Luteolibacter sp. LG18: one gene and its partner. The protein of the gene in region 2 interacts with the protein of the main gene of each other region in a pairwise test. Links are inferred from orthologs where the notes say so. Each region holds a gene or a part of one and is shown on either strand. Other genes may lie near its edges.

The links.
Region 1: the proteins of ruvC (region 2) and ruvA interact in binary tests that used the Escherichia coli proteins (3 or more experiments, as listed by UniProt). The link is inferred for Luteolibacter sp. LG18 from one-to-one orthologs.

The regions. Positions count from the first base shown.
Region 1 is NZ_AP024600.1:2,406,576-2,422,097, forward strand. The notes cover bases 4,270-7,156. They hold ruvA (Holliday junction branch migration protein RuvA), read right to left. Parts: upstream 6,068-7,156; coding sequence 5,471-6,067; downstream 4,270-5,470. Other genes in these bases: llg_RS10075 (hypothetical protein), read right to left, coding at 4,270-5,450; llg_RS10085 (hypothetical protein), read left to right, coding at 6,368-6,673; llg_RS10090 (NADH-quinone oxidoreductase subunit A), read left to right, coding at 6,780-7,151. Also shown: llg_RS10060 (PD-(D/E)XK nuclease family protein), read left to right, coding at 1-548; llg_RS10065 (UvrD-helicase domain-containing protein), read left to right, coding at 545-3,559; rpmB (50S ribosomal protein L28), read left to right, coding at 3,633-3,896; more of llg_RS10075, read right to left, coding at 4,170-4,269; llg_RS10095 (Dabb family protein), read left to right, coding at 7,159-7,476; llg_RS10100 (DUF87 domain-containing protein), read right to left, coding at 7,833-10,253; llg_RS10105 (hypothetical protein), read left to right, coding at 10,418-10,726; alr (alanine racemase), read left to right, coding at 10,780-11,928; llg_RS10115 (RNA-binding protein), read right to left, coding at 12,034-12,528; imidazole glycerol phosphate synthase subunit HisF, read right to left, coding at 12,676-13,455; llg_RS10125 (type B 50S ribosomal protein L31), read right to left, coding at 13,571-13,843; llg_RS10130 (hypothetical protein), read right to left, coding at 13,954-14,364; llg_RS10135 (hypothetical protein), read right to left, coding at 14,618-15,001; llg_RS10140 (hypothetical protein), read right to left, coding at 15,090-15,522. UniProt on the Escherichia coli protein: The RuvA-RuvB-RuvC complex processes Holliday junction (HJ) DNA during genetic recombination and DNA repair.
Region 2 is NZ_AP024600.1:4,465,503-4,480,943, forward strand. Bases 8,133-10,938 are described here. They hold ruvC (crossover junction endodeoxyribonuclease RuvC), read right to left. Parts: upstream 9,885-10,938; coding sequence 9,381-9,884; downstream 8,133-9,380. Other genes in these bases: lipB (lipoyl(octanoyl) transferase LipB), read right to left, coding at 8,133-8,209; llg_RS17660 (NAD-dependent deacylase), read right to left, coding at 8,253-8,954; llg_RS17670 (transglutaminase family protein), read right to left, coding at 9,912-10,793; llg_RS17675 (circularly permuted type 2 ATP-grasp protein), read right to left, coding at 10,798-10,938. Outside these bases: llg_RS17610 (M20 family metallopeptidase), read right to left, coding at 1-570; llg_RS17615 (HEAT repeat domain-containing protein), read right to left, coding at 633-1,769; llg_RS17620 (DoxX family protein), read left to right, coding at 1,901-2,341; pyrF (orotidine-5'-phosphate decarboxylase), read left to right, coding at 2,412-3,188; llg_RS17630 (MBL fold metallo-hydrolase), read left to right, coding at 3,240-4,157; llg_RS17635 (prolyl oligopeptidase family serine peptidase), read right to left, coding at 4,176-5,102; llg_RS17640 (protocatechuate 3,4-dioxygenase), read left to right, coding at 5,281-5,877; llg_RS17645 (helix-turn-helix domain-containing protein), read left to right, coding at 6,110-7,012; llg_RS17650 (DUF5069 domain-containing protein), read right to left, coding at 7,111-7,527; more of lipB, read right to left, coding at 7,595-8,132; more of llg_RS17675, read right to left, coding at 10,939-13,260; llg_RS17680 (transglutaminase family protein), read right to left, coding at 13,277-15,441.

The DNA of each region.
Region 1 (15,522 bases), 2.1 Mb from region 2 along the record:
AGCGTGCGCAGGGTTGGCACATCGAGGAGGTGGAGAAGAAGTTCGAGGTGCCGATTGGCGACATCGTGCTGATCGGTCGGGTGGACCGTATCGAGCGCCACGACGATGGCCGCCGACGCGTGCTGGATTACAAGACCGGGCACGTGGATTCCATCGAGTCCGCGCACCGCGTGGCGATCACCGCGAAGACGGTGCTGCCGGTGCATTTGCAACAAGTGTCCGCCGTGCTCCACACCACCGCCGATGGCAAACAGAAGCGCTGGAAGAATCTCCAACTCGCGCTGTATGCCGCCGGTTTAAAGGATGTGGACGAAGTGGGCTATTTCAAGCTCGGCGCGATCGAGGGCGATGTGGGCCTCTCGGTGTGGGACGGCTTCTCGCCGGACGATTCGGACTCGGCGCTGCGCTGCGCGGAGTGGGTGATCGGACAGGTGGCGGCGGGTGTGTTTTATCCACCCGCGGAGAAGGTGCCGTGGGACGATTACGAGGCGCTGTCGTTCGGGCGCGAGCTTTCGGAAACGATCATGATGGAAGGAGGTGCGGCGTGAGTGCGGACCGGATCGAGATCCTGGCGAAGCACCTGATGATCCTGGCTTCGGCGGGATCGGGGAAAACCTTCCAGCTTGCGAACCGGGTGATCGGCCTGGTGGGCGCGCAGGGGCGCGAGCCTGAAAAAATCGTCGCTCTGACGTTCACGCGGAAGGCCGCGGGTGAGTTCGCGGACTCCGTGCTTTCGCGGCTGGCGACCTGCGCGCTGGAGCCGGCGAAGGCGGGGGAACTGCACGCGCAGATCGGCGCGGAGTTCGATGTCGGGCCGGTGCTGGGCCGGGTGGTGCGCGCGCTGCCGCGGCTCCAGTTTGGGACGATGGACGGGTTCTTCGCGCGGATTGTTCGAGGGTTCCAGTATGAGCTGGGGCTCACGGGCGGGACGTTCGAACTGATCGAGGGACCGAAGCTGGATGCCGCGATGGCGGACATCCTCGGCGCGGTGCTGGGGGACGCGCTGGACGAAGGTTCGGCGGACGAGTTCCTGCATGCGTTCCGGCGGGCGACATTGGGGAAGGAGGGCCAGGGCGTTCTGCGCTCCGTCGAGCGGTTCCTCGGTTCGTGGCACGGCTGGTGGAAATCCGGCCGGGCGCTGTCGGGGTGGGGTGGCGAGTCCTTGTTCACCGGCCTGCCGGAGGTGGAGGCGTGGGAGCGGGACAAGTTCGCGCTGCTGTCCGCGCTGCGCCGGAGCGAGAGCCACGAGGCGGTGCTCAAGATGATCGATCATTTCGAACTCCACACGGTCGGCAGCGGCCGGGTGTCGAAGGCGGGCACTCTGTTCGAGCGGCTGCTGGAGGCGGTGCCGGGACACGGCGAGATCGAGCTGCCCTACAACCGCAAGGTGATCCGTTTTTCCCTCCCGGTCTCCGATCAATGGCGGGATGTGGTGCGGCTGCTGGCGGCCTGCGAGCTGGCGGCGGCGGTGGCACGGACCAAGGCCGTGGCGGAGCTGGTGTCGCGGTTGGACGCCGAGTGCGAGCGGCGGCTGCGCAGCAGGGGACTGCTGGGCTTCGATGACGTCAAGGTGCTGATGGGGCGCTGGGCCGCGGACGAGGAATCGCGGACGCGGCGGCAGGCGGTGGATTTCCGCTTGGACGCGCGCTACGACCACTGGCTGCTCGATGAGTTCCAGGACACCAGCGCGGCGGAGTGGACCGGCGTCGTGCCGCTGCTGGACGAGGTCGTGGACCGGGACGATGGCACCTTGTTCGTGGTGGGTGACCGCAAGCAGGCGATCTACGGCTGGCGCGGGGGCGAGGTGACTTTGTTCGACGAGGTCGAGCGGCGCTATCAGGCGCAGCATTTGGAGACGGCGACCATGCCGGAGTCCTGGCGGTCGTGCCCGGCGGTGCTGGAACTGGTCAATGGCGTGTGTGGCGATCTGGCCTCGATCCGGGATCTGTTCGGAGCGGAAATGACCCGCCGCTGGGTGTGGGAGGACCACGTTTCGGCGAAGCCGTCCGTGACCGGTGCGGCCACGGTCGAAGTGGTGGCCAGCGAGGATCGCGACGAGCGGCTGGTGGAGCTGCTGCGGGAGACCGGCATCGGCGAGCGCGCGCTGAGCTGCGGCGTGCTGGTGCGGACGAACTCGCAGGTGCGGGAGGTCGCCGCCCTTTTGCGCGAAAACGGGTTCGACGTGATTGAGGAAGGCCGCCGCCATCCGGTGGAGGACAACGCGGTGGGCGTGGCGCTGTTCCACCTCGTGAAATGGCTGGCCGATCCGGCGGATGCTTACGCCGGCGAGGTGGTGCGGATGTCGCCGCTGTGGAGTGTGGTCGAGGCGAGGTTCGAGGGCGGTTGGTATGCGATTTGGGAAGGCCTGCTGCTGGAGGCGCAGGCGGAGGGATTCGCGGCCATGGCGGGGAAGGTGATCGAACCGCTGTGGGCGGGTCTATCCGAGTTTTCCCAGCGCCGCGCCGGGGACGTGATCGGCGCGCTGGCGGAGTTCGACGCGGGCGGGACCTCCACCGTGCGGGAAGCGGCGCGCTGGCTGGCGGATCTGGAGATTGCCCAGAGCCCCGGCGCCGCGGCGGTGCAGGTGATGACGATCCACAAGTCGAAGGGCCTCGGGTTCGATGTCGTGGTGCTGCCGGAGGTCGAGGACAGCCAGGTGCCGGACCGAGGGAATTTCGAGGTGGCCCGCGGGGCCCATGCCGGGACGGCGTGGCTGCTGGAGCCGCCCGCCCGGTGGGTGCGGGATCTGGTCGCACCGCTGAGGGAGGCCGAGGAGCGCTGGGCCGATGACCAGCGCTACGAGACCCTGTGCATGGTTTATGTGGCGCTGACCCGGGCGAAACGCGGCCTGCACGTGCTGCTGCCGCAAGTGCCAAAGAGTCGGAAGAATGCCGATGACTGGACCTCGCCCGCCAATTGGATCGCGCGCTCGGTGGGCGTGGAGTTCCAATCCGGCGACCCGCGGTGGTTCGAGGCTGTGCCCGCCCGGGAAACCAAGGCCGTGCCGGAGATTCCCGCGCTGGGGGCGGCGGTGCCGCGCCGGGAGCGCTTGAGCCCGTCCGGAGCGGGCGGGCACGCCGGTGGTTCGCCGGAGGCCCTGCGGTTCGGCACGGCGGTGCACGCCGCGTTCGAACGGGTGGGCTGGATCGATGAGGCGGAACCCACCTTGCCACCGGACGAGGGCGGCCGGGCGGTGGCCGCCTTGCTGGAGAGTCCGGAGGTGGCGGCCCTGTTCCGGCGGGACGGGCGGACGGTGGACTTGCTGCGGGAGCAACCGCTGGAGGCGATCGTCGGCGGTGCCTGGATGAGCGGGGTGATCGACCGGTTGCATGTGTTTCGCGGCCCGGAAGGGCGGGTGGAGGCGCTGGAAATCCTCGATTTCAAGACCGACGGGGTCGAATCGGCGGCCGAACTGGTGGCCCGCCACGGGTTTCAGATGGCGGCTTATCGAACTGCCTTGCAATCGCTGTACCCCCACGTTAGCCTCCGCTGTATTTTGGTTTCGAGCCACCTCGGCGTTGCCGTCGAATGCCCTGAAACCCTTGCCCTCGGAAATTGAAACAGGATTTCCCTTGACCAAAAGGCCTCCGGAGTCAGACTCCGTGCCCCGCAATCCCTTTCCGACCACGACCATGGCACGTATCTGCAGCATCCGAGGAACCCGCGTCCGCTCCGGTGGTAAAATTCACCGCTCCGGCCTCGCGAAGAAAAAAGGTGGTATCGGCCGCCACGTCACCAAGGTCGTGAAGCGCACCGTTTCGCCGAACCTTCAGACCAAGCGCATCTGGGTGCCGGAGCTGAACCGCTTCGTGCGCGTCAAGCTGAGCTGCCGAGCGCTCAAGACCGTCAACAAGAACGGTGCCTACGCGACGCTCAAGGCCGCTGGCCTCGTCTAAAATTTTCAGACCCCTTCCACGTCGAGGTTTCATGACGTAAGCGGTCCGGACGAAAGTCCGGGCCGTTTCCTTTTGTAGGGTAAGCTCTGAGTAGCCGCGCTCGTGAGAGCGTGGACGGGGTGAATCCTCCCGATTCGGTGCGGTTCCGGTCCCGGGTTCGGCACCGACGCTGCGATCCCTTTGGGATCAAGAGTTCTCGCGGGTGAGATTTTAGAGCAATCGCGGCGGCAGGTGAGGGCGGGATTGCCCAGCCGGAATTGGAACCAGTTCCAACTACCCCACCATCACCGGCACCAGCACGCCGTCGGTCATGCCGTGGATCTTCTTCTTGTCCGCGGGGACGAGGGTGGCGAGACAGCCGGCGAAGGTGGTTTCCCCGGCGTCGTCGGTGAAGAAGTAGGGGCACAGCCGCGCCCGGCCGCGCATCATTTCCACCGAACCATCGGCGGCGAAGACGGGATGGTCGATCAGGCGGCCTTCGCGGAATTCCTGGAGCAGCCACGGTTGCTCGTCGGCGGAAGCGAGGGCCTCGTCGATGCGGGCGCGCCATTCGCTGCCGGGCAGGTCGTGGCCGATGTGGACGCCGCGGGAACCCCAGGCGGTTTCGTGGAAGCCGCTGATTTTCAGGACGAGCTGGCGTTCCTTCTGGCTGAAGGCGGCGACCTCGTCCCATGAGTTCACGTCGAGTTTCGGCAGCGCCGCGTGGGGCGGCAGCGGGGTGGGATCGAGCACCCAGCCGAAAGGCACCAGCTCGCGCAGGCGCGTGAGGTGGTTCTGGCGCATCGATTGGTCCCAGATCTTGCGCAGGCCGGGAGCCCACAGCAGGGCGAGCCAGAGCTTGTCCTCGAGGTGGGGCTTGAAGGGCGAGGAGAGCGTGATTTCCCCCGCGCTGGCCTTTTCCGCGAGGCGGCGGGCAGCGGGGATCGCTTCCCAGTCGAAGAGCTCGAAGAAGCGGTAGAGCGTGCGACCGTCAGGCTCGTATTCCTCAGCGGAGATCACTTCCCAGGCCGCGCCGAGTTCCCCGGCCAGCCACTGCATTTCCGGGCGATAGTCACCGGCTTCCTCGGACACGAGGATCGCGCCGCCCTCCGGCATCAGGGACCGGAAACCCTCGATCATGCCATCGCGGCCGCCGAGCACGTCGAATCCGGCGTCCGCATAGACGCGGGACAGCCAGGCGGTGGTGCCGATGCCGCCGGGCACGCTGTCCAGCTCGGTGACGGCGAAGCCATCGTGGCCGAGGATCAGGTCGGGGCGGATCACGCGTGGCAATTGGTCCGCGGTGCCGGGGTGGCGTTGCTGGCGGACCATCCACTCCGGCTTGCCGACATCGAGCAGCTCGGCGATCCAGCCCGGCAGCTTGCCGTTCGCGCTGCGGCGGTAGATGGCGTCGCTCGCCTTCTGGAACTGGGCCAGCGGGTAACCCAGCCGGGTGATCGCGCGGGCCTCGGTCGCGCTGAGCTTCAGCGGTTCCGGCGACCAGCGCCACGTGCCACCGCCGAACAGGCCGCCCTTTGGCAGCGCGGCCTGGAGTTGGGAAAGGGTCAGGGACATGCGGGGAGGAAAATCTCGGCTCAGCCTTGGAGGTGGCGCAGCGCGCCGCGGACGAGGGCCTCGGTGGCGGCACCGGGCTCGGCATCCAGCACCTTGCGGACCGCCTTGCGGGCATCCACCTGCTTGTAGCCCAGCGCGATGAGCGCCAGCTCGGCATCGGCCGCGCCCGCGCTCATCTGGCCGGCGGCGGCGTCTTGCCAAGTATCGACCACACCGACCTTGTCCTTGAGTTCCAGCACAATACGCTCGGCGGTCTTCTTGCCGACGCCCTTCACCCGGGACAGGGCGGTGACGTCGTTCTGCACCACGGCGGTCTTGAAAGCCGGGACCGGCATGCCGCTGAGGACGGCCATCGCGATCGCCGGGCCGATGCCGCTGACGCGGTCGATCAGCAGCAGGAACACGTCGCGCTCCTCCTCCGAGGAGAAGCCGTAGAGCGTGTGGGCGGTTTCGCGGATGTGAAGGTGGGTGCGGAGATCCACCGGCAGTCCTTCCGCGGCATGCAGACGGTCGAAGGTGGAAAGCGGCACATGCACCTCGTATCCCACCCCCTGCACATCCACCACCAGCCGGTTCGGATAGGCTTCCAGCACTGTTCCGCGAAGTCGCGCGATCACGAGGTCACCTTGGCGAGGGGTCTCTAACCGTCAATTCCCTTCTCGCGATTTGCACGGGATGAAGTATTTTATGACCGGTCCGGACCCGCCCAAACCCACCTTGACTCCGGCGCGAACTTTTCACCCAAACCCACAATCCAAAGGCTTGCAGCAGATTATGGAGATGGCTCCTGCGTAAAAACCGCCCCCATTACAATCCAGGTTGAAATTTAAGTCTTGTAAATTATTTTAAATAACACTGGATCGGAGTTCATTTTTGGGGTCGCTTTTGTGACAGAGGGGTGGTATTATCGCGCCGTTATGGCAACCACCACGAAACGAACTCGATTCTCGCGCCGTCTCCCTGACCATGTCACAGACGAGCTCGTGAACGTACTTTCTGAGAGCAAGGTGTTTGGTTTCAACGACCTCTTCGAACGGGTCTTCGAGAATCTGAAAGTTCGGAACGCGGTCAGCGGCGGCGAGGAAATGCTCCGTTTGCGCGCGTATGAAAAGCTGCAAAACCTGGTGACGCGCGGTCTCGTCGAGAAGATCGGTAAGGAATACAAGGGCACTGCCCGCGTGCGCGAAGCGTCCAGCGAATATGCTGCAGCCCAGGAGGACTGAAGCCGCTTGCCATTCCCTGTTTTTTAAAACCCGCATCGGTCTCCGGTGCGGGTTTTTTTTCTATCCATCCGGCACAGCGGCCGACAATATCCGGACACTCACCGTCATGCTGCAGGACTACCTTCCGATCTTCTTCCAGATCCTCATCGCGCTCGGCTTCGCGGCGGTCACGCTGACCCTCAGCGTGGTGCTCGGTCGCTCCGCGAAACGCAATGCGACGAAGGACAGCGCCTACGAGTGCGGCATGTTGCCGGTGGGTGACGGTGCGCCACGGTTCTCGGTGAAGTTCTACCTCGTGGCGATGCTGTTCGTGATCTTCGATATCGAGGTGGTTTTCATGTATCCTTGGGCGGTCCAATTCCGGGACCTGGTCGCGAACAGCCCGACGGCGCTGGTGAGCATGGCGGGATTCGCCGGTGTGCTGGCCTTCGCCTACGTCTACGCGCTGAAGAAGGGTGCTCTGAACTGGAAGTCCTGAACCACCGATGATCCTCCACGTCGTTTTTTCCCAACTGAAGCCCGAAGTCGATGACGCCAAGGTGGAGGACATGGTGCGTACCACGCGCAGCCTGCTCCTGAAAATCCCCGAGGTGCTGAGCGTGAAGTCCGGCCGCAATGTGGACGAGGCCTCCGAGTGGCAGTTCTTCTACGACGTCGAGACCGAGTCGCGGGAGAAGCTGAAGATCACGCTGGAGGATCCGTTCTACCTCAAGTTCATGGAAGCGGTGATCAAGCCGAACACCGTGAACCAGTTCGCGATGGACTTCGAGCTCGATCCTTCGAAGGACCTGCGGTACTCGTGACGGTCCGGACGTGACCTTGATGCGCATCCCGCGCTGGTCTGCCGCTTACCTTCCGACGCCATCGCTCTGGGCGTCGCCGAAGGTGTCGTCGCCGAGGTTCCTCAACCACCGGCTACTGGGGCTATCATCCCTTCGGGATAGCAGATCGAGGTGTCGTATAAAGGTCAGGGTGCTGACCATGCGAGCGTGCGGCATCGCTGTGAGAAGGTGGCCGGACCACCGGAGTGATCCGGCCACCTTAGCTCTGTTCATTGCATCATATTACCCGGGAAGTCCGCGGCCGAAGATCGACCATCGGCATGCTACGGATTTTCCACGGGATGCGGTAGTGGGCAAAACTGCCTACACCCCGCCGGTTACCAGGCGCGGTCGCCGCGTTCGTCGTAGGGCAGCCAGAGCAGGGCGATGGCCTGGACCTTGATGTCGGTCTTGCCGGGTTTGAGCGACTTGGTTTCCAGCGCCAGCCCCTCCGGAGTGAAGCTCTGGTCGAGGGCGGCGATCTGGTCGGTGATGGACTGGTTGATCGCGTCGATCTCGGACTGGATGCCTTCGACCTTGGTCTCGGCATTGGTCACATCCTGGTGCTGCTTGTAGGCACCGGTGGCCTTGCCGAAGGCGGAGGTGCCGGTGCGGGTCAGGCCGCTGATGCCGCTCTTCCGTCCGAGCACGGCCCCGAGGATACCGCCGAGCACGGACACCCCGGCTTGCATGACGGCGGACTGGGACTCGGCCTTCTGCTTTGCGAGCTGGCCTTCGGCGGTGGTCTTCTTGCTCTCCAGCGAGGCGATCTTCTTCGCGGCATCCTGGCGGATCTTTTCCACGGCGGCATCGCGGGCCTCACGGCCTTCGTGGGCGAGGCGCTGGCGGAAGTCGGCTTCGGCCTCGCCGGGTTTCGAAATGCCCTCGGGCGACCCGCAGGTGAAGATGTCGAGGCGTTCGTTGCGGTAGAGTTCGTCGGCGAAGTCCTTCTCGACCTGCTTGTAGTTCGCCGCGTTCATCGCGTAGCCGGGTAGCGGCGCGAAGCCGATGCCGGGCGCGGGATCGCCGCCGAGGTTTTCCGGCTTCAAGGGCGGCGGCAGCGGGGTGGGCGAGGGGCCCTTGTCGGTGAGTTCATTGAGCCGCCGCACCGAGCGGGCGAAGTCGCCTTCCTTGGTGGTGAAATGGACCGCGCCGACCTTGAGCAGGTTGGGGCGGTAAACCATACCGTCCTCGTCGCGGGATGCGGGCGCGAATTTCTCGTCCACACCGACGCCGACCGCGGGGCGGCTGCCCGCGGCATCGGCGGCCGGGCGGGGCGCGGCCATCGGATTGTCCGATACGGTTTCGGCGGCCCCGCCGGCGGCGAACTCACCGCGTTTCGGATCCATCAGCGTCTTGATCTGCGCCCGGGTCAGCGGGCCGGTGAGGTAGCTCATCGCCCAGCGGACCTGGAGCAGCACGGGGTGGTCCTCGTGGACGTTGTTCATCAGGAACACGCGGTTGCCGAGGGACGAGAGGAGCTTCTCCATCTCGTCGCGGTCGAACTTCGCGTTCTGCGAGCCCGCGGCTCCTTCCAGTCCATCGAGCACGCGGAGCTTGTCGCGCTCCGTTTGCAGGCGGCCGAGGAACCAGGTGCCGATGTTGGAGAGCGCCTTGTAGTCGAGGTCGACCGGGTTCTGGGTGGCGAGCAGGCAGCCCAGACCGAAGGCGCGGCCTTGCTTGAGCAGGGTCATCAGCGGCTTCTTCGACGGCGGGTTTGCGGTCGGCGGCAGGTAGCCGTAGATCTCATCCATGTAGAGCAGCGCGCGCAGCGAGGTGGTGCCGTTCTGGGTGCGCATCCAGGCGAGCGTCTGGTTGAGCAGCAGGCTGACGAAGAACATGCGCTCGGCATCGCCGAGGTGGGCGATGGAGAAGATCGAGAGGCGCGGCTTGCCGCTGTCCGTGCGAAGCATCTGCCCGATGTCGAGCGGCGGGCCCTCGAGCCACGAGGCGAAGCCGGGCGAGGCGACGAGGTTGTTGAATTTCAACGCGAGCGCCTGGCGGGTCTTCTGCGGATAGAACGATTCGAGGTCGATCACGCCGACCTTGTCGAAGCCGGGTTTCTGGACCAGCGCGATGAGGCCCTCGAGGGTGACATTGCGGCCGTTCTTCCACTCGTTCTGGAAAATGGCGGCGAGGAGCACGGCTTCCGGGCTCTGGATCGGATCGGCATCGATGCCGACCAGCGAGAGCAGCGAGAGCACGGTGCTCTCCACGCGTTCACCGTAGATCTCGGAGTCTTCGAGCACTTCCTCGGACGGGGCCTCCAGCGAGGCGAGGATGGAAACGGGGATGCCGGCCTTGCTGCCGGGGGTGAAGAGGGTGATGTCGACCTTGTCGCGGAGCTGCTGGATGCGCTCCGGAGTCTGGCCCCAGTCGGCGAGGCCCTTCCTCCACATCTCCGCGGTCTGGGCGGCGAACTCATCCGGAGTCACGCCCTTCTTCGCGGCGTCGTCCTCGTTGATCCACGGGCGGAAATCCTCCGGCGCGAGGTTCGGGAACGTCAGCAGGAGGTTGGAGATGTCGCCCTTCGGATCGATGATGATGGCGGGGATGTTGTCCATCGCGGCCTCCTCGATGGCGGCGAGACAAAGGCCGGTCTTGCCGGAGCCGGTCATGCCGAGGACCACGCCGTGGGTGACGAGATCCTTCGAATCGTAGAGGACGAGGTCGTCCGTGGCTTTCTTGCTGGTCTGGTCGTATTCGCGACCGAGGTAGAACTGTCCGAGTTTCTCGTAGTCCGCGGAAGAGATGCTCATGCGGTTTCACTGTGGTGGCTGGAGCCCGATTCTTCCAGTGTGAAGAAGGGGAATGTGGATACTCCTGTGGCTTGTCGGAGCGGTTCTCCCGGTTAGATTGGGCCGCGATGGCGATTGGGAAATACAGGTTGGCCCGGATGATCCGAGGCAGATGCTTCTTCGCCTTGGTCCGGCTTTCCATCGAGCCCGCTGGGAGAAACACGATTTCTTTCGCGCGATGTGTGGCGCCGGGCGGGAAGCCGGATCCCGAACCCTATTATGCGGCCGCGGTGACTTTTGGAATCCGGAACGCGTTGAGAAAAGTGAATGGCCGCCATCAAGTCGACGTGTTGGAAATCATGACCACCTATGCGGATTCGACTGACGCCGCCGTTGCGTTCGCGGCCAGCCAAGCGGTGTTCGAGGCATTGGAGCTTCCCGGCGACGCGATGATCCTGGATGTGGAGAGTGTGGAGATCCGCATTCCGATGTAGAACCGGCGGCACCTGCACAGCGTGGTGGAAATCCGGCCTGAACAGTGGTGCCCATGCTTGCCCGCGGCGGGGCGCTCATTACGGTGGCGGGCGTGAGTGTTTCCGTTCCTGCTTCGCCGCCCCGTGCGTGGGCGGAGGTCGATTTGTCCGCCCTCCGGCACAATCTCGGCGTGGCCCGCGAGGCCTGTGGCTGCCACCTGATGCCGGTGGTGAAGGCGGGTGCCTACGGTCACGGCTTGGAAGAAGTGGCGCGGGCCCTGGAAGCGGAGGGGATCGAGTTTTTTGGCGTCGCCAATGTCGGTGAGGCGCGGCGCATCCGCCATGCGGGCGTGAAGACGCGGGTTTATCTGCTGGGTGCGACCTGGGCCGAGGAGCGTGCGGAGATCGTGGCGCAGGATTGGACGCCGTGTTTGTCCTCGATGGAGGAGGCCCTACATTTCAACGAGCTGGCCGCGGACGCGGGCGTGCGGCTGAAGGTGCACATCTCGGTGGACACCGGCATGGGCCGCGGCGGCTTCGTGGCGGCGGGTCTGCCCGCGTTGCTGCCGGAGCTCGACACACTGGAGCACCTGGTCATCGAGGGGCTGGGATCGCATCTGCCATCGGCGGACGAGGACCGGGAGTTCACGTTGAAACAGTTCGCCGTGTTCGAAGGCGTGCTCGGGGAATTGGGCGGCGTGGAGCGTTTCCACTGGCGCCATCTTTCCAGCAGCGCGGGGCTGCTCGGCTACGACAACCACGCGTGCAACCTGGTGCGGCCGGGACTGCTGCTCTACGGAGTCTCACCCCTGCCGGAATTCCAGGACCGCTTGAAGACGGTGATGTCCCTGAAATCCCGCATCACGCTGGTGCGGACATTGCCCGCGGGCCACGGGGTTTCCTACGGCCGCGATTACATCACCGACCGGCCGACTCGGGTCGCCACGATCGGGATCGGCTACGGCGACGGCTACACGCGCCATCTCTCCAATCGCGGCACCGAGGTGTGGATCCACGGCCAGCGTTGTCCGCTGCTCGGGCGTGTGTCGATGGACCAAATCATGGTCGATGTGAGCGCCGTGCCGGAGGCGGCGGAGGGAGATGAGGTCGAGTTGTTCGGGGCTTACATCCCCGTCGCCGAAATCGCGAAAAAGGCGGGCACCATCCCGTGGGAGATCTTCACCGGCATCACGCCGCGGGTGACGCGGGTGTATCGGGGCTGAGGTGACACCCTTCTTTCTGCTGTCCTTGTGGGACAAAACAAAACACCCGGCCTCTTGCGAAGCCGGGTGCCTTGGGAAAATGTTTGATAGGATCAGGCGTGGGGATTAGTCCCAGCCGCCGCCGCCACCCTTGTAGCCGCCGCCGCCACCGCCACGGCGATCGCCGTAACCGCCGCCGCCGCCGCCCTTGTAGCCGCCGCCACCACCGCCACGGCGTTCGCCGTAACCGCCGCCGCCGCCGCCACCCTTGTAGCCACCGCCGCCGCCGCCACCTTTGTAGCCGCCGCCGCCACCACCTTTGTAGCCACCGCCGCCACCGCCCTTGTAGCCACCGCCGCCACCACCGAAGCCCTTGTTTTCCTTGGGCTCGGAAGCATTCACGCGGAGGGCACGGCCCTGGAGGTCATAGCCGTTCAGGGCCTCGACAGCTGCTTCGATCTGGCTCTGATCGCCGAGGGTCACGAATGCGAAACCCTTCGAGCGACCGGTTTCACGGTCGGTGATGATTTTGACCCGATCAACCGGGCCGTACGAGGCGAAGAGACCAGTGATGTCTTCTTCCGTCGCGGTGTAGGGCAGGTTGCCCACGTAGATGTCCATTTGCTTCAATTCTCAGATTACGCCATCACGCTGAACACTTCCTGAGACCATGGCGTGGGAGACCAGACGAAGCGCGTCCCTACCAGGCAAGCCCGGAGGACCGCACATGCATAAGCGTGGATGTGTTCGGCTGGCAAGTAATTATTTTCAAGCGCTTGCGTGCCGGAAGGGTGGACGGACCGGGATCCCTCGTTCGGCGAAATGACGCTTCGCCTCTCCCACCGTGTGTTTGCCGAAGTGGAAGATGCTGGCGGCGAGGACGGCGTCCGCCTTGCCTTTTTCGAGAACGTCCACCATGTGATCGAGATTTCCCGCGCCACCGCTGGCGATCACGGGGATGCCCACGGCTTCGGAAACGGCGGCGGTGAGGCCGAGGTCGTAGCCGGCCTGGGTGCCATCGGCGTCCATGCTGGTGAGCAGGATTTCACCGGCGCCGCGGCGCCAGACTTCCTTCGCCCACTCCACGGCATCGAGACCTACGGGCGTGCGGCCACCGTGGGTGTAGACGCCCCATTTGCCCGGGCCCTCGCTCTTCGCATCGATCGCGACCACGATGCACTGGCTGCCGAAGGCCTTGGCTCCGGCGTCCACCAGGCCGGGATTGGTCACGGCGGAGGTGTTCACGCCGACCTTGTCGGCTCCGGCCATCAGCATCTCGTGCATGTTCTCCACGCTGCGGATGCCGCCGCCCACGGTGAGCGGGATGAAGCAATGCTGCGCGGTGCGGCGGACGACATCGACCATGGTGCCGCGGTTGTCGGAGGAGGCGGTGATGTCGAGGAAGACGAGCTCGTCGGCCTGTTGGGCGTTGTAGGCCATGGCCGCTTCCACGGGATCGCCGGCATCGATGAGGTCGACGAAGTTGACGCCCTTGACCACACGGCCATCGGTCACGTCGAGACAGGGGATGATGCGTTTCGCGAGCACGCGGGGAGCAAAGCGCCGATGAGGCCCGCCGCCAAGCAAAACGCCCGGCCGCAGGCTGCGGACGGGCGTTTCGTGGAAAACCTTGCTGTTACCGGACGAGGTCCGGCGGAGGTCATCAGGCGCCGAGTTTCGGCTTGCCGACGCGGCGGACGGCACCGAAGCGCTTGGTGAACTTGTCGATGCGGCCTTCGGTGTCCACGAACTGCTTCTGACCCGTGAAGAACGGGTGGGAGTCCGAGGTGATACCCATGGAGATCACGCTGTGTTCGACACCGTCGATGACTTCCTTCTTCTCGGAGGTCTTGGTGGAGCGGGTGACGAAACGCGCGCCGGTCGTCATGTCGACGAACACGACCGGGTTGTACTTGGGATGGAGATCCTTTTTCATGGCGGAGAGGTCCACCACGTTTCCGACGCGGCGGGGCGGGGAGAATGCCGGAAAAGGTCGGCCTGTCAAGGGGGGAGGTTGGGAAGAGTGCGGAAGGTCCAGGTTCGCGCTCACTTCGCCTTGAAGAGTCCGGCCGGGGCGGGCTGCTTTTTCGGGTCGTTCTTCGGGTGGTACATGTCAATGTAGAGCTGAAGTTTCCGGCCGGTGCTGGTCTGGAGGTCGTAGAGGTCGAGGATGTGTCCGTCCTTGCCAGCGCCGACACTGCCGGAGCGGGAATAGGCCACCGGTTTGCCCGCTTCGTCGCGGAGGGTGTCGAGATATTCGCGCTCGGCGGCCGGGCCGCCGTATTCGTCCTTCGAGCCGGTCTGGACCGGATTGTCCTTGGAAAAGCCGTAGGTGGCATCGGCCGAGGTGAGTTTCGGATTCACGCCTGCGGGTGGCTTGGCGGGAGCGGGGGCCGCGGGTTCGGCGAACGCGACACCGAGGGAGCAGGCGATGCAGACAAGGATGGGGATTTTCATGGCAAGCCGGCAGCCTGCCAGATCCGCGGGCGGGAATCCATGGGGAATCGACCGTGGCGGCGGAGCCATCCCCTGAAAAACAAGCGCCGGACACCCGGCATCGGCGTGAACCGATACCCGATGCCCGGCGGCCTGGAAAAAGCGGTCAGGGTTTAAAACCGGGGGTGACGGGGATCGCGGGGGCGGTCAGGGAGGCCGGGCCATCCCCGTCATCTGCGGTTTCGGTGCCGTTTTTCCAGTGGTCGGGTGCCCTTTAGAGGCGGAGGGACCAGAGTCCGGCGGTGTCCCGTTCCTGCCAGGGCAGGCGGCGGGAGATCGGATCCTGGAGGGTTCGGCGGACCTTGCGGCCGCCGGCGAACACGAACGAATCGGCTTCGATCGTGATGACTTCAAGGCCCTGGTAGTAGGTGTCCTTGAGGGTGGTCACGGCTTCCTCGCCGAACGCTTGGGCGAGGTGGCCGCGGAGTAGTCCGGCTTCCTTTTTCCCGAGGAACAGGAAGGCCGGGGTTTCGCCGTGGTTGGACTTGGAGCGGATCAATCGTGCGATCGCCTCCGAGTCCCAGACGGTTCCCATCCGGGCTTCGGTCGGAACCAAAGCCTGGTCGGGGATCGGGGTGTATGGGGTCTTGGCACTCATGTTAGCGGTCAACGACCGCGACCCTACTACACCGCTCCCCGGGGGCATCTTTCGCCGAGTGACAATTCCGTTGACTTGACAGTCAAAATCAGATTATGCGGCCGGTCTTGACCCAGGACCACAGGGCCTCGCTCCAGACGGCGGCATGGCGCACCCATTCGTGGGCGAATGCCTTGGCGCTCGGCCACGGGTGATCCGCGGCCAGGCAGAGCAGGGCCACCAGCACCAGCAGGTTCGCCAGATAGATGATGACCAGCGAGAGGAAGGTGCCGTTTTCCTTCAGGTCCGGCTGGTCCCGCGGGATCATCCAAAGCGTCCACGCGAAGTGGAAGGTCCAGGTGGCACCGGTGGCGGCGAAGAGGATCTTGTCCGCGTAGGGCGGCAGGCCGGTGGTGTGCCGGAAGAGCAGGTAGATCGCGACCACCACCGCCGACCAGAAGGGCACGAAGTAGGGCGAGAGCGCGATGATGATGTTCGTCTTGTTCGTCGTGATGTAGCCGCCTTCCAGGCTGACGTGGAAG
Region 2 (15,441 bases):
GCCGGTGGCGCGGAGGGTGGCCCACAGCGAGCCCTTGGTGACGTTCACGATCTGCATCGAGGTCGGCTCGCCCACGAACGCGAACTCATAGTCGCTGCCGTGCTTTTTCACGAAATCCTTGGAACCCCATTGGCCGGATTCCTCGCCCATGAAGGCGACGAAATCCATCGCCACCGGAGCTTCCGCAAGCTGGTCGCGGGATTCATAGAGCGCCCACAGCATCGCCGCCATCGGGCCTTTGGTGTCGGAGGCGCCGCGACCCCAGATGCGGCCATCGCGGATCTCGCCGCCGAAGGGATCGACGATCATGCCGGCGACGCCGACGGTATCGAGGTGCGGGCCGAAGAGGATGCGCGGGCGGCCATCGAGCGGGGCGAAGCGCGCGATCAGGTTCGGGCGGCCGGGCTGGATCGTTTCAAGGGTGACGTGCGCGCCGATGCCCTTGAGCCAATCGGCCAGGAAATTCGCCATGTCCGCCTCGCCGGTGAGGTCGGTGCCCGGCGAGTTGTCCGGGTTCACGGACGAAATCCGGACCAGTTCCTGAAGCAAGCTGACGACGTCCACGGGCATGCCCGCTTTGTTAGCCGCGGACCCGGTGCGGGGAAAGGCCCAAAGTCAGTGAAACGCCATCGTCACTTCAAGGCATTGGCCGCGGCCTGGCGCACGCTTTCATCGAGATCGCCGGTGGCCATCACGCGCAGCAGGACGAGGTCCTCATCGGTGCGGGAGCGGGAAAGCGCGCGCACCACGATCAGGCGGATGCGCGGATTGGCATCGGTGCGGAAACGGGCGAGCACCTCGCGGGCCTTCGGATGGCGGTTGGTGAGCAGGACGCGGGCGGCGTCCTCGCGGAATTCCTCGGCGAGGCGCTCGCCTTCCTCGGCTGGACCGTAGGCCGGGGTTTCATGCGGATTGACCGCGAGCTTCTTCGCCAGCGCGTCCACGGCGGCTTCCGCCGGGCGGCGGCCGAGCGCCTGCATGGCGGTCCATTGCAGCCAGCCTTCCTTGGTCTCCATCGCCTGGATCATCGGGGCCACGATGCGGTCGTCATCGTAGGCGGCCAGCGTCTGGGCGGCGGGCATGGCATCGTCGTCCTTGCCGGTGAGCATCTTGTTCGCGAGCAGGTCGATGTTCGCGGCGAGGCGTTTCGGGTCCGCGGCCACGACCCGGACGCGGGCCTCCACGCTGATGACGCCCTCGGATGCGGAAGAATGGCGGGTGCCTTCCACCCAATCCGTCTCCTTCTCATTGAGGCTGGCGATGCGCTTGGCAGTGACGACGTAGGTGCCCGGGGTGGTGATTGCACCCCATTCGGAAAGCAGCAGGCGGGCGGTGTATTTGTCCCGCGGCAGGAACGACTGCTCCATGAACTCCGGCGGCGCGGTGACCAGCACGGGGCCCTCCGGCTGGGGCACGGGCTGGCCGGTGGCATCGGCGATGGAAAGCGATATCATCCGCGGGCGATCACCGAAGAAGGTGGGCTCGGCATACGTGCGGAGGGTGAGGGGGACGCGACCGGCGTTCTGGAGCTGGTAGGTGAGGAACAGCGGCTCGCCGACCATGACCTCGGCCTTGTCCGGGACGAGCGCGGCTTTCACCGGCCACCCATTGATGGCGAAGGTGGTGCCTTGGATCGCAGCGGGTTCCTGCGGTTGCTTCCGGGCCGGGGCGGGCGCGGGTGCCGGGGCCTTCTTGGGGCGGGTGGTCTTGCCAACGGCGGCGGACAATCCAAGGGCGAGGCAGGCGACCGTGACGACGGGAAGTTTCATGGAACGGAAAAGCAGCGGGACGGAACAGGCGCGCGGGGCGCGGCCAGACGTTAACGGTCGCGCACGGGAGGGCAAGAAGCGAGCATGGCCCGTGCTTGCGCGGTCCGGAAAACGGCTCTTTAGTCGCGCGGATGCCGCCGAACCGCCCCCTGCCGATCCTTGCCCTGGTGCTGCGTGTGTTGCTGGGCGTGTGGTTCGTTTATTCCGGCGGGGAGAAGGTGTTCGGCACCGGACTCACCGAGTTCACGCGGGCGGTGGCGAACTACCGGATCGTGCACGCGCCGTGGGATGCCGTGGTGGCCTACACGCTGCCGTGGTTCGAGATCGTGGCCGGTCTGTGCCTGGTGCTGGGTGTGCTGCGGCAGGGCGCGCTGCTGCTGGTGGCCGGGATGACGGCGGTGTTCGCCTTCGGGGTGGGCCACGCCTGGCGGGAGGGCCTGAACATCGCGTGCGGCTGCCGGGGATCGGACGCGCCGATGAACTACGGCGCGAAGTTCGCGGAGTTCGGGGCCTATTTCGCGGTGATCGGGCTCGTGTGGTGGCAGGAGCGGAAGGGGCGGGTTTCCTTGTAGCCGCGTTCGGGAGAACGTGGCCACGTCATGAAGACTTGTCGCCGCGCGCCGCTCCGCCCACGGTCCGGACATGCGCTACACCGAACGCCTCCAAGCCCGCATCGCCGCCACCGGTTCCCGTCTCTGCGTCGGACTCGATCCACGCCCGGGTGATGGTGGAGCCGCGGAGGCGAAGGAGTTCCTGCGCCGCGTGATCGGGGAAACCTGGCAGCACGCCGCCGCCTTCAAGCCGAACATGGCCTACTTCGAAGCCCTCGGCATCGCCGGCGTGCAGGTGTTGGAGGAACTCCTCGCCGAGATGCCGAAGGAGGTGCCGGTGATCCTCGATGCCAAGCGCAGCGACATCGGCGAGACCCAGAAGTATTACGCGCAGGGGTATTTCAGCCGTTGGAATGTCGACGCCGTGACGCTCAATCCCTTCCTCGGCTATGACTCCATCGAGCCGTTCCTGGATTGGGAAGGCAAGGGGATCTACCTGCTGGCGGTGACCTCGAATCCGGGTTCCGCCGATTTCCAGCGCCAGACGCTGGCGGACGGCCGCTCGGTGTTCGAACTGGTGACCGCGCTCGGCGACCGCTCGGTGGCGGAGGGCCGGAAGACCGACGTCGGCTACGTGGTGGGCCTCACCAATGCGGCCGGGGTGCTGGAGCGGGTGCCGGACGCACCGCTGCTGGTGCCCGGTCTGGGTGCACAGGGCGGCGACCTGGCCTCGCTGGCGGGTGCTGGGCGCACCGCTCCGGACACGATCAACGTGTCCCGCGGTATCCTGTATGCCGGTGATGATCAATCGTTTGAGGCGCGGGCCAAGGCGTGGGCGGAGAAGATCGCCGCGGCTTATGCCGGATGAGGTGATTTTTCCCGCGAAATTGGCACGAACCGGGCGTAGGATCGGAGCGCTTTGAAGGAACCCGGACCCAGCTCGAAGAAACGCTCCGCCTATTCCGGACTGCTGCCGCAGAAGGGCTGGCCGCAGCGGAACTACCAGTTCTTCCGACATCGCGTCGTCCCCGGCATGTTCAAGAAGGCCGGGGGCGAAATGCTCCAGCCGGTGGCGGCCCCGCCGGAGGACGGCCGGGTCCGCATCACCTGGATCGGCCACGCCTCGTTCTTCCTCCAGTTCGCCGGGCACTCGGTGATGGTCGATCCGAACTGGGCGGGCTGGCACGGGCCGGTGAAGCGCCAAATCAAGCCGGGACTGAAGATCGGCGACGTGCCGGAGGTGGACCTGGTGCTGGTGACCCACGCGCATTTCGACCACCTCCACAAGCCGAGCCTCAAGACGCTCCAGGCGCGCAATGGCATCGTGGTGCCGCGCGGCAGCGGCTCGCTGGTGAAGAAGCTCGGCTTCCCCGCGGTGCACGAGGTGAAGGTGTGGGACGAGCTGTGTTTCGACACGCTGGAGATCATCCACACGCCCAGCCACCACTGGGGCGCGCGGTTCCTGCACGACACCCACCGCGATTACGGCGGCTACATCGTGCGGACCGGCGGCAAGAGCGTGTTCCACTGTGGCGACAGCGCGTATTTCGAGGGCTTCGAGGAGATCGGGCGGCGGCACTCCATCGACGTGGCGCTGATGCCGATCGGCGCCTACGACGCACCCAGCGGCCGCGACGTGCATCTCAATCCGGAGGAGGCCGTGCGGGCCTTCGCCGACCTCGGGGCGAAGGTGATCATCCCGATGCACTACGGGACCTTCCCGCTCGGCAACGAGCCGCTGCACGAACCGGTGGAACGCCTGCTCGCGGAGGCGGACCGGCTGGGCATCAGCGACAAGGTGCTGATCCCAGAAGCGGGCGTGGGGATCGAGTGGTGAGCGTTCGCGGAGCGGGTCTCACAGTTTCACCGCGGCCTCCAGCTCCTTGGCGTCGATCTTGATCGAGGTCGCGGGGCCGCTGTCCTCGATGACCTTCTTCGCCAGCAGGCGGGTGACCGGGGAGAGGATGCTGAAATGGTTCACTCCGGAGACCGGTTCGAAGCGGATCTCGGGATTGCGGCTGGCCTTCGCGAGGATGCGGAGGGACGCGATGTTGCTGGTCTTCTCGGTGCCCTCGAAGACGTAGGTCGGATTGTGGATGGCCTCCAGCCACTGGACCGGCGCGCGGAAATTGGCTTCCTTCTCGTCCTTGATGTCGAAGGGCAGCAGGTCCTTGCCATAGCCGACGACCTCATCGGCGGGGCCGAAGGAGAACACGGCGCGGAAGCGGTCGCTGGAGGCGGCAACCAGCAGCGCCAGGGTGCCGCCGGTGCTGTGGCCGCCGAGGTAGATGCGGTCGGGGTCGACATTCGGCTGGCGGGACAGGTAGTCGCGGGCGGCGAGCACGTCGTTGACCTCGCCGTAGAAGCCTTCCTGGAAGCCGGGGTTCTTGTTTCCGCCGCGCAGCGAGGGATACATCATCACGATTCCGGCCTCGCGGAAGGCGCGGGCGGATTGGTCGTTTGCCGCCGGGGCGGGTTGCCACGCGGTGTCGCCGATGCCGTTGGAAAAGCCACCGAACAGCCAGATGATCGCCGGATGCTTCGCGCCATCGCCGGTCGGCGGGGTGAGGTAGGCGGCCAGTTCGCCGGCGGGTGAGGTGTAGTGAACCAGCTTGAACACCCCCTCGGGCGGATGCTCCACGGCCTCGCCGTCGCTGGTGCGGCGGGTGAGGTGGGTCACGAAGTCCCCGCGGGCCTCGAGCAGCGATTCCTTCGCGGCGGGCCGGGACGGCTTGCAAGCGGTCAAGAGCGACAGCAGGAGCAGGACGACGGGGAGTCTCATGGAGGCCCGGAGTGTGGCCCGGAAAACGGTCCGCTGACAAGACCAACGGCATGCGCGGCGTCTTGCTTCCCGCATCATTCCGTGCCACGTGTGAGGCATGCACTTCCCGGATTGTCCACTATGCCATCGCCGGAATTTCCTCAAAACGGCGCTGGCCGGGTCCGCTGCGTTTTTCACCGTGCCCGGGGCCTTCGCCGAGGCGCTGATGCCGACCGCGCCGCAGACCGAGGGGCCGTTCTACCCGGACAAGCTGCCGCTCGACACCGACAACGACCTGCTCATCCTCAATGCGGGCCTCACTCCAGCGGTGGGCGAGGTCACCCACCTCACCGGCGTGGTGATGGACCTGAAGGGGCAACCGGTGCGCAACGCGCTGGTGGAAATCTGGTCCGCGGACAACAGCGGCATCTATCTCCACACCCAGGCCGACCACCCGGAGAAGCGCGACAAGAACTTCCAGGGCTACGGCCGCTTCCTCACCGGCTCGAAGGGCGAATACTACTTCCGCACCATCAAGCCGGGCCAGTATCCCGGCCGCACCCGCCACATCCACGTGGCCGTTTCCCTCAAGGGCAAGCGGGTGCTGACGACCCAGTGCTATCCGGCGGGTGAACCTGATCAGGACAAGGACGGCGTGATCCGGGCGATCCGCGATCCGAAGGCGCTCAAGACGGTGATCGTGCCGTTCACGCCCATGGAGGGATCGAAAACGGGCGAGCTGGCGGCCCGTTTCGACATTGTGCTGGGTCTTACCCCCGATGACGGGCATTCATAGATCGCGGAATACGCGCAGGGTTAAGCAAAGGATGCGGAGCAAGTTTTCGCGGGGTCGTTCATGATTACCCACCCCCAAGGTGTCTCATGCTTGCCCGATCCCTCCACGACTTCCATGTTGCCGCTCCGAGAGCGGACGTGACAAACGACTTCGGAAACCGGAGCATGAACCTGTTTTACCCCCGGGAGGATTTGTGTTCCCGCTTTTCCGCGGAATGAGCCCGGTGCCCGCCATGAACCCTGCCAATCCACCCTTTGAATCCCTCCTTCAGCAGCGGCTGAAGGCCTCGGAGACATTCAAGGTCTACCAAGAGGCCTTCCGGACGGCCACCGGCCTGCCGTTGCAATTCTCCGGCATCGATTTCGAGGACCGCTGCGTGGAGCTCGGCACCATCGGAACGGCGGAGCTGTGCGAGGCGCTCAACCTCTGCAAGAGCTCCTGTTACGCCTGTGTCGACACGAACCGGCGCCTGCTCGAGGAAGCCGAGGTGAAAGGGCCCGCGTCCTGCCACTGCTTCGCGGGTCTGGTGTCGTCCGCGATTCCGGTGCGGTTCCGCGATTCGATCATCGGTTATCTCAAGACCGGCCAGGTGTTCACCAGCCAGCCGACCGAGGAAGCGTTCGCCATGCTGCTGGAGAAGATCGGCCGCAACGGCATGGATCCACCGACCATCGATCTACTACGTTCCACGTTTTTCCAAACCCGCGCGGTGGAGCCGATCCGCTACGCCAGCATGATCTTCCTGCTCCAGAGCTTCGCGCTCCAGCTCGGGCAACAGGCCGAGACGCTGGCGGTGCAGGGGCGGAAGGAGGAGCCGGCGTCGGTGGGCAAGGCCCGGGTGTTCATCGAGCAGCATCTCGCCGAGCCGCTCGGACTCACCACGGTGGCACGGGTGGCGGGCCTCAGCGAATCGCATTTCTGCCGGATCTTCCGCGAGGTGACCGGCCAGACGATGACGGACTACATCAGCCGCCGCCGGATCGAACTGGCGAAGAAGGCGTTGATGAACGCGGACGCACGGGTGTCGTGCGTGGCGTTCGACGTGGGGTTCCAATCGATCTCGCAGTTCAACCGGGCGTTCACGAAGGTGACGGGGATGTCGCCGACCCGCTGGCGGGCGCAGCAGTGTAGCTGAAAGCTCCGCTTTCCCTCTGCCGGGTGGGAGTCACCCGGCCTGAACTCCCTCCGCCAACGGAGCTGGCGGATACAATCCGAAAGCGGAGCTTCCGGCCACTATGGCCGCTCCTCGGCGTCCATCAGATCGAAGAAGGTCTGGATGTCCTCGCGGTCCTCGAAGCCGGCTGCCTGTTTCGCTTCGACGAGACCGGCCTCGTCGTTCCAGCCGCGCTTGCGCATGAAGGCGTTCCAGACGTCGATCTGCTCCTGGTCCGGCTTGCGGCCGTGGTCGAAGCACCAGTCGAGGATTTCCTCGTAGGTGCCGCCCTCAAGCGTGCGCTTCTGGAGATCCTCGAATTCGATGCCGAGCAGGCGGCAAACGCGGTCGTCGAAGGTGCGTTTGCCGGGGATCACGCCGATGTGGTAGCCTTCCGGGAGCTTGCCTTCGGCATTGAGACGGATCTTGTCGAGGATGCGGCCGAACACGGAGATACCGCCGATCATGTCGCGCGGGCTGCGGATGGGGAATGCCATGGCCGCAGTGTCGTTCCTGCCCGCCGGACGTCAACCGCCGGAGTTGTAACGTAGGCCGGTTTTCCGGTTACCAATCCGTCGCCAGTTCCGCCGCGATCACGTCCGCCACTTCCTTCACGGTGACGGGTTTCCCGGCTTCCTGTTCGATGCTGGTCATCGACACGCCATCGAGGCCGCAGGGGGTGATGGCGAAGAAGGGTGGCAGGCTCTGGTTGGTGACGTTCAGGGCGAAGCCGTGCAGGGAGATCCATTTCCGAACCCCCACGCCGATGGACGCTAGCTTGCGGTTCTCCACCCACACGCCGGTGAGGCCCTCGCGGCGATCGGCGGGCACGCCGAACCGGTGGCAGGTGCGGATGATCGCATCCTCCAGGCGGCGCAAGTGGGCGTGCAGGTCGCGATCGCGGGTGCGGAGGTCGAGCACCGGGTAGCCGACGAGCTGGCCGGGGCCATGATAGGTCGCCTGGCCGCCACGGCTGATCTCGAAAACCGGGTGGGGAAGGTGCTCCCGGGAACGCAGCGACGATTGGTCGCGCAACCGTCCGATGGTGTAGACGGGCGCGTGCTCCAGCAGGAACAGGGTTTCCTCCGTGGTGCCGTCCAGCACACCCGCCACGGCCTCGCCCTGAAGGCGCAGGCCTTCCTCGTAGTCCACGTTGTTTCCGAGATCGACGACCTTCATGTCCGCGGGGAGGGAAGCGCGGTTCCGCGGCGCTGGCAAGGGGCTATCGCTTGGCGATCAGGTCGCGGACCAGCTTCGGGACGGTTTCGGTGGCCGGGCCAAAGAGGCGTTCATCGAATTCGTTCGAGCGGGCGGTGGGGGCGAGATTGATCTCGATGGTGGTCGCGCCGTGCATGGCGGCCATGGCGAAGAACTGGGCGGCGGGATAGACCACGGCGGAGGTGCCGATGGCGATGAAGACATCGGCGTCGCGCAGGGCGATCTCGATCTCATCGAGGTGATAGGGCATCTCGCCGAACCAGACGATATCCGGGCGCATGCCGCGGGTGGAGCCGCATTGGCCGCAGCGATCCGCCGTATCGAGCACGGCCGCGGGTTCGCAAGGGGTCACCTCGCTGCACCATTGGCAGCGCTTTTTCAAAAGCTCGCCGTGCATGTGCAGCACGCGCTCGCTGCCCGCGCGCTCGTGGAGGTCGTCGACGTTCTGGGTGATGAGTAGGAAGTCATTGCCGAAAGCCGCTTCCAGCTCGACCAGCGCCACGTGGGCGGCGTTGGGGTGGACCTCGGCGAGCTGGTGGCGGCGCTTGTTGTAGAAGTCATGGACCAGCGCGGGATCGCGATCGAAGGCCTCGGGCGTGGCGACGTCCTCGATGCGATGACCTTCCCACAGGCCGTTGTGGTCGCGGAAGGTCTTCACGCCGGACTCCGCGGAGATGCCAGCGCCGGTGAGGATGACGATTTTCATGGAAACGTGCTCACGGAACGCGAGGGAGGATGGATTGGCGAGGACAAGTTGGTGTGGCTCACGGGACTCTTGCAAACGCATCCACGTATCGGCGAACAGGCCCTTCTTTTTGGAGTGCGGCGAGCAATCGCCGCTTTGGGCACAGGAGAGAATCGACGGAGGTGGTGCGGAGGTGGAAAGGGAGAAGTTGGAGCCAGAGATGAAGTGGTTTTGGAAGGTGGGAGCGACTTTGCGAAAGCAAGAGTTCTTCCCGGCGATGACTCGCCTCCGCTCAAAGCGGCGATTGCTCGCCGCACTCCATATTCAGATTGTCGAGCCGGTCTTGTCCTGCACCTCGATGGCCATCAGGAGGACTGGAGATGCCAAGGTGGTTCGCGGGTCTTCCCCGCCCACGCTCTCACGAGCGCGGCTACGACGGAAAGGCGTTCAAACCAGCCGCCGCTCCAGCAGCTTCGCCTTCAGCGGATCGGACGACTGCAAGTGGGCGAACGCGATGGCCAGGGCGTCCGCGGCGTCGTGCGGCGGGGTTTCGCTGAGGCCGAGCAGGGCGCGCACCATGAAGGCGACCTGCTGCTTGTCCGCGGTTCCATTTCCAACGATGGCCTTCTTCACCTTCTTTGGCGCGTATTCGTAAACCGGCAGGCCACGGTCCGCGGCGGCGATGAGCGCGGCTGCACGGGCGGCCCCCATGCTGATGGCGGTCTGGTGGGATTGGACGTAGATGATGCCCTCGACCGCCACCTCGTCAGGCACGAACTGCTCGATGAGGTGGCTCAGGTGGGTCCGCACCGCGGCCAGCGCGGCGGACTGGGCCAGCCGGGCGGGAATATGGATCACGTCGTAGGCCAGCACCGTGGGCCTGCGCGGATCTCCATCAAGCACGGCATAGCCGGTATTGCGGATGGCGGGGTCGATGGCGAGGACACGCATGAACGGCCAAGTGAATCAGGAACCTGTTCATTCGTCCACTGGTAGTACATCGACCCCGACGAACAATTTCTGATCCCCGGCCCCCAGCGTCACACCGCGCAAGGGGCTGACATCGGCGAAGTCGCGGCCCCAGGCCACGGTGATGTGGCGTTCCTCCGGGAAAATGCCATTGGTGGGATCGGCATCGATCCAGCCATGGTCGTCGCCGCAGAACACGGACACCCAGGCGTGCGAGGCATCGGCTCCCACGAGGCGTTCCTTGCCTGGCGGCGGATCGGTTTCCAAATAGCCGCTGACGTAGCGGGCCGGCAGCCCGAGCGATCGCAGGCAGGCGAGCATGAGGTGGGCGAAGTCCTGGCAGACCCCGGCCTTCCGCTCCAGCACCTGGTGGACGGGCGTGGCGACATCGGTGGCGCGGGTGTCGAACTTGAACTCGCGGTGGATGCGGTTGGTCAGATCGCGGACGGCGGCGAGGATCGGGCGTTTCGACGTGAAATCGGTGCGCGCGTAGTCGGCGAAATCGCGGGCCACGGGGACCATCGGCGAGCTGAAACGGAACTCGCCGGCGGCGGAAGCGGGTGTCAGCGACTGCGCCTGGCAGGCATCGCGGATGGTTTCCCACGGCGGGGTCTTCTCCGGGCGCGGCAGCTTGGAGGGCTTCACGTCCACCAGGCTGCGGGCCACCACTTCCAGCACGGTGTGGCTGCCCTCCATCTCGAAATAGGTGGTGATGTTTCCGAAGGCATCCGAATGCACCGCGCGGCCCACCGGTTGGGGCGTGATCTGGATCTCGTGCCACGGGCAGTGCTGGGTGGGCAGCGGGCGCGGTGCGAGGTGGGCCAGGTGATGGGACACCGTGACAGCTCCCTCGTAGACGTAGCGCGTGCGATGGATGATCCGGTAGTGCATCGGCTCAATAAACCCGGCGGACCGAGTGGCTGAAGTAATGTTGCGTGAGCAGGTCCGAAAGCTCCTCGAAGGACGAGGCGCGTTTCACGAAGCCGGCGCTGTCCGGCACCTCCGCGGAAGGACCGGAGGCCTGCACCAGGGAGGCGACGTGCTCGCGGATGCGCGGCAGCAGACCCGCATCCCGATCACCGGGCAGGGGTTGGCACTGCACCGCGAGGATCGCCGCCTGGGCCGCCGCGCTGCGCGGGTTGGTGGGATCGGCGAGCAGCAGCTCCGCCACCGACGACCAACGGGGGCGCGAGAAATGGCGGCGGCGGTAGGTCATGGTGCTGTCGCAGGTTTCCAGAAGGGGCTCGAGCGCCGGGCAATCGGCGAGCTGGGTACCGGGAGCGGAAGCGAGCAATGAGAGCACCCCGAGCGCGCGTTCGATGCGGCGGCCGATTTCCAGGAACCGCCAGCCGTGGCCGCGGGTCATGTTTTCCGCCTGCATCCCGGCGAAGGCCGCGAGGTGGAGCACCAGTGCATCGAGCGTCTGCACCAGCGCGCTCGCGGTGGGGTGCGACGCGTCCGATTGCAGCAGGTCCTCGAGGCGGTTGAACAAGCGCCAGGTGTCGTCTGAAAGGCGGTCGCGGGCCGAGGCCGCGTTCCACAGCAGCGAGCGGATCAGCGACGGCAACCCGTGCGGCGCGGAGGGGTTGTGAACGAGGCGCGCGAGCACCGGCAGCGGTTGCGGTGGCAGCGAGGTGGCCTCGGTCGGGAGGATTTCCAGGCCGCGCAGCAGGGCGAAGCAGGCATCGCGCTGGGCGCGGCGGGCGGGCGTGAGTTCGCCGCCGAGGCGCTTCACGGTCGTGCGCAGCAGGCGGGTGGCCAGCTCCAGGCGCTCGGCGTAGCGGCCGACCCAGAACAACTGCTCGGCCATGCGGCTGGGGACCTCGGCCCCGGTGGGATCGCGGGCGATCTGGTGGCCATCGAGACGGATCGTCGGCTCGTCGAGCGCGGCGGTGGTTTCGTCCGGGATCCACACGTCCTTCGCGGTTTGCTCGGTGCTGGAGTAGCCATCGAGCAGGATGCCGTTTTTCGCGACGATTCCGAGGCCGCCACGGAGACAGACCGGGCCATCGGCCGATTGCAGGCAGAACGAGCGCCAGATCACCGGGCGGGAGTGGAACTCGCCATCCTCCATCACCGGCGCGAGGCTGGGAGAAACATCGCGCTGCACCACGAAATCGTGCGGCTGCGATTCCAGCACCGAGTGCCACAGGCGGCGCGCGCTTGGAGTCAGTTCCGAGCAGCGCACCGGTTCGCCGGGACCGAAGGCGGGGAAGATGATGTAGCGCTGGAGATCGGCGAACACCTGCTGGCGGACCGGGGCCTGGCCGAGCCACCACGTTTCCACGAACGGCAGCTTCAGGTCCTCGCCGAGCCATTTCCGGCAGATGCCGGGCAGGAACGGCATCAACGCCATGGTGCCCGCGAAGGCCGTGCCGGGCGCGTTCGCCAAGGCCACGTTGCCGGAGCGCCAGACCTCGGCGAGGCCGGGCACCCCGCCACCGCCGTGTGTCCAGAACTCGAGCGGATCGACCGAATCGTCGTCGAGGCGGCAGACCAGGACGTCGACGCGGCGGAGGCCGGAGAGGGTCTTCAGGAACAGTCTCCGCTCGCGCACGGTGAGGTCCGCGGTTTCCACCAGCGGAATGCCCAGCACGCGCGCCTTGTAGGCGTGTTCGAAGTACGAGGGATGTCGGAATCCGGGCGTGAGCAGGACCACGTGCGGCGAGTCCGCACGACCGGAGGCCAGCGAGCGAAGGGTGTCGCGTTCCAACTCGAAAAACGGGGCGATGCCCGCCACGCGGCAGTCCTCGAACTCCGCCTGCAGCACGCTGGCGGTGACGCTGCGGTTCTCCAGCGTCTGGCCGAGGCCGCCGGGAATGCGGGTATGGTCCCGCAGCACCCGCCAAGCCCCCTCCGCGTTCCGGATCAGATCGAAGCCGGCCGAGGAAAGGTAGTGGCCGCCGGTCGGCACGATGCCCCGCAGGTTGGTGAGGAAATGGGGATTGGCGTGGACGAGGTCCGGCGGGATCAAGCCTTCCTCCAGCAGCCGCTGCGGGCCGTAGAGGTCGGTGAGGACCATTTCCAACAGCCGCATGCGCTGGCCGAGACCGGTGGAGACTTTCTTCCACTCCACGGGATCGACCAACAAGGGCAGGGGATCGATGCGCCACGGGCGACCGCTGCCGCCGGCATCGCTGTAGATGTTGTAGGTGGCTCCGAGGTCCTCCAGCAGGCGATCGGACGAGGCGGAGAGGCGGACACGTTCGTCCGGAGACCAGTGCTCCATCGAGCGCGCGAGCCGCTGCCAGAGCGGGCGCACCTTGCCGGTGGAGCCGGTCATTTCGTCCCACGCGCCGCCTTGACCGTGACCGGAGAGCGACGCGACGGGGAATAGATATGGGCCGGAATGCGACATGCTGGGGAAACCCGCCTCAGGGGCTCGGCGGGATCATCCGCAAATCGAGCGTGAAGGGGAAGTCCGGGCTTGCCGGGATCGGTTGGGGCCGGACCCGCCCGCCGGTGTGGCCCTCGCGGAAGAAGCGCGCCTTGCGGCGGGCCTCGGCCTCGTAAGAGTTCACCGGGAAGGTGGTGTAGTTCCGGCCGCCGGGGTGGGCGACGTGGAAGGTGCAGCCGCCCAACGAGAGCTCGTTCCAGCCATCGATCAGGTCGAACACCAGCGGCGTGTGGACGCGGATGGTGGGGTGGAGGCAGTGCGGCGGCTGCCAGGCGCGGTAGCGGATGCCGCCGACGAATTCGCCGCGGGTGCCGGTGGGATGGAGCGGGACGGCGAACCCATTGCACGCCAGTCGATGGCGTTCCCCGGTGAGGCCGCGGACCTTCACCTGGAGACGCTCCAGCGAGCTATCGACATGGCGGGCGGTGCCCCCGGCGCCACCTTCCTCGCCGAGCACGTGCCACGGTTCCATGGCCCCGCGCAGTTCCACCTCCACGCCGCCGGCCACGAAGTCGCCGATCTGCGGGAACCGGAACGCGACGTGCGGCTTGAACCAATCGCGCTCGACCGGATACCCGGCGCGCTGGAGATCCGAGATCACGTCGTGGAAATCCGTCTCGATGAAATGCGGCAGCATCCAGCGGTCGTGGAGCGTGCTGCCCCAGCGCACCAGCGGCTTCTCGTAGGGGTGTTTCCAGAACCAGGCGGTGAGCGCGCGCAGCACCAGGTGCTGGGCCATGCTCATCTCGTGGTGCGGCGGCATCTCGAAGGCCCGCATTTCCAACAAGCCGAGGCGGCCGGTGGCGGTGTCCGGGCTGAAGAGCTTGTCGATGCAGAACTCGGTGCGGTGCGTGTTCCCGGTGAGGTCGGTCAACAGGTTCCGGAACACGCGGTCCACCAGCCATGGCGGCGCGGTGTCGTGGGACTTCAGCGTGGCGAAGGCGATCTCCAGCTCGTGGATGATGTCGTGCCGCGCCTCGTCCAAGCGCGGGGCCTGCGAGGTGGGGCCGACGAACAGGCCGGAGAACAGATAGGAGAGGGACGGGTGGTGGTTCCAGTAGGTGATGAAACTGCGGAGCAGGTCCGGCCGGCGCAGGATCGGGCTGTCCGCGGGCGTGTCCCCGCCGAGGATGATGTGGTTGCCGCCGCCGGTGCCGGTGTGGCGGCCATCGAGCATGAACTTCTCGGTGACGAGGCGGGTTGCGCGGGCCTCCTCGTGGAGGATCTCGGAGTTCGAAACCAGCTCCTCCCAACTCGCGGCGGGGTGGAGGTTCACCTCGATCACGCCCGGGTCCGGGGTGACCTTGAAGTTTTGAATGCGGTGGTCGTGGGGCGGCGGCGTGCCCTCCAGCACCACCGGCATGTTCAGCCCGGCGGCGGTTTGCTCGATCACCTCGACCAGCGCGAGGAAGTCCTCGGCGTGTTTCACCGGCGGCAGGAAGATGTGCAGGCGGCCGTGGCGGGGCTCGACGCAGATGGCGGTGCGGACGATGCCCGAGGCGGATTCCTGCGGCGCGGGCTTCTTCTCCGGCTCCTCCTCGGCCACCCCAGGCACCTGCATCACGAGGTCGCGGCCGGGCAGGGGACCCTGTGGGGCCATCGGGTCCTGGGGAATGATCCAAGGGTAATCCTCCTTCTTCACCCACGGCTGCGAATCGAGCGGAAGGCGGAAACCCATCGGCGAATCGCCGGGCAGCAGGTAGAGCGTTTCATCGGGCAGGAACCACGAGCCGCTGCGCCAGCGCGAGGCTCCGTTCTCCTGGATGCGCTGGAGCGGCAGCACGTAGCCGACCACCGAGGTGGGGCCCTGCGAGAAGATGCGGGCCAGCCGCGCGCGCTCCTCGGGATCCTCGAGCCGGGATTCCAGCGGATCGACGTTCACCGGCAACCGCCGCTCCCGCCACAGCAGGTGGAAAATGTCCTCGTGCGCGGCCATCAGCATCTTCGGGTTCACGCCGAGCGCGCCCGCGAGCGCGGTGCCGAAACGTTTCGCCTCCGGACTACGATGACCATAGTCGACCCGCTCATCCGCGATCCAGCGGTCATCCTCCCAGGCGGGGACGCCGTCCTTCCGCCAGTAGCAGGCCAGCGCCCAGCGTGGCAGGGACTCGCCGGGATACCATTTCCCCTGGCCGTAGAAGA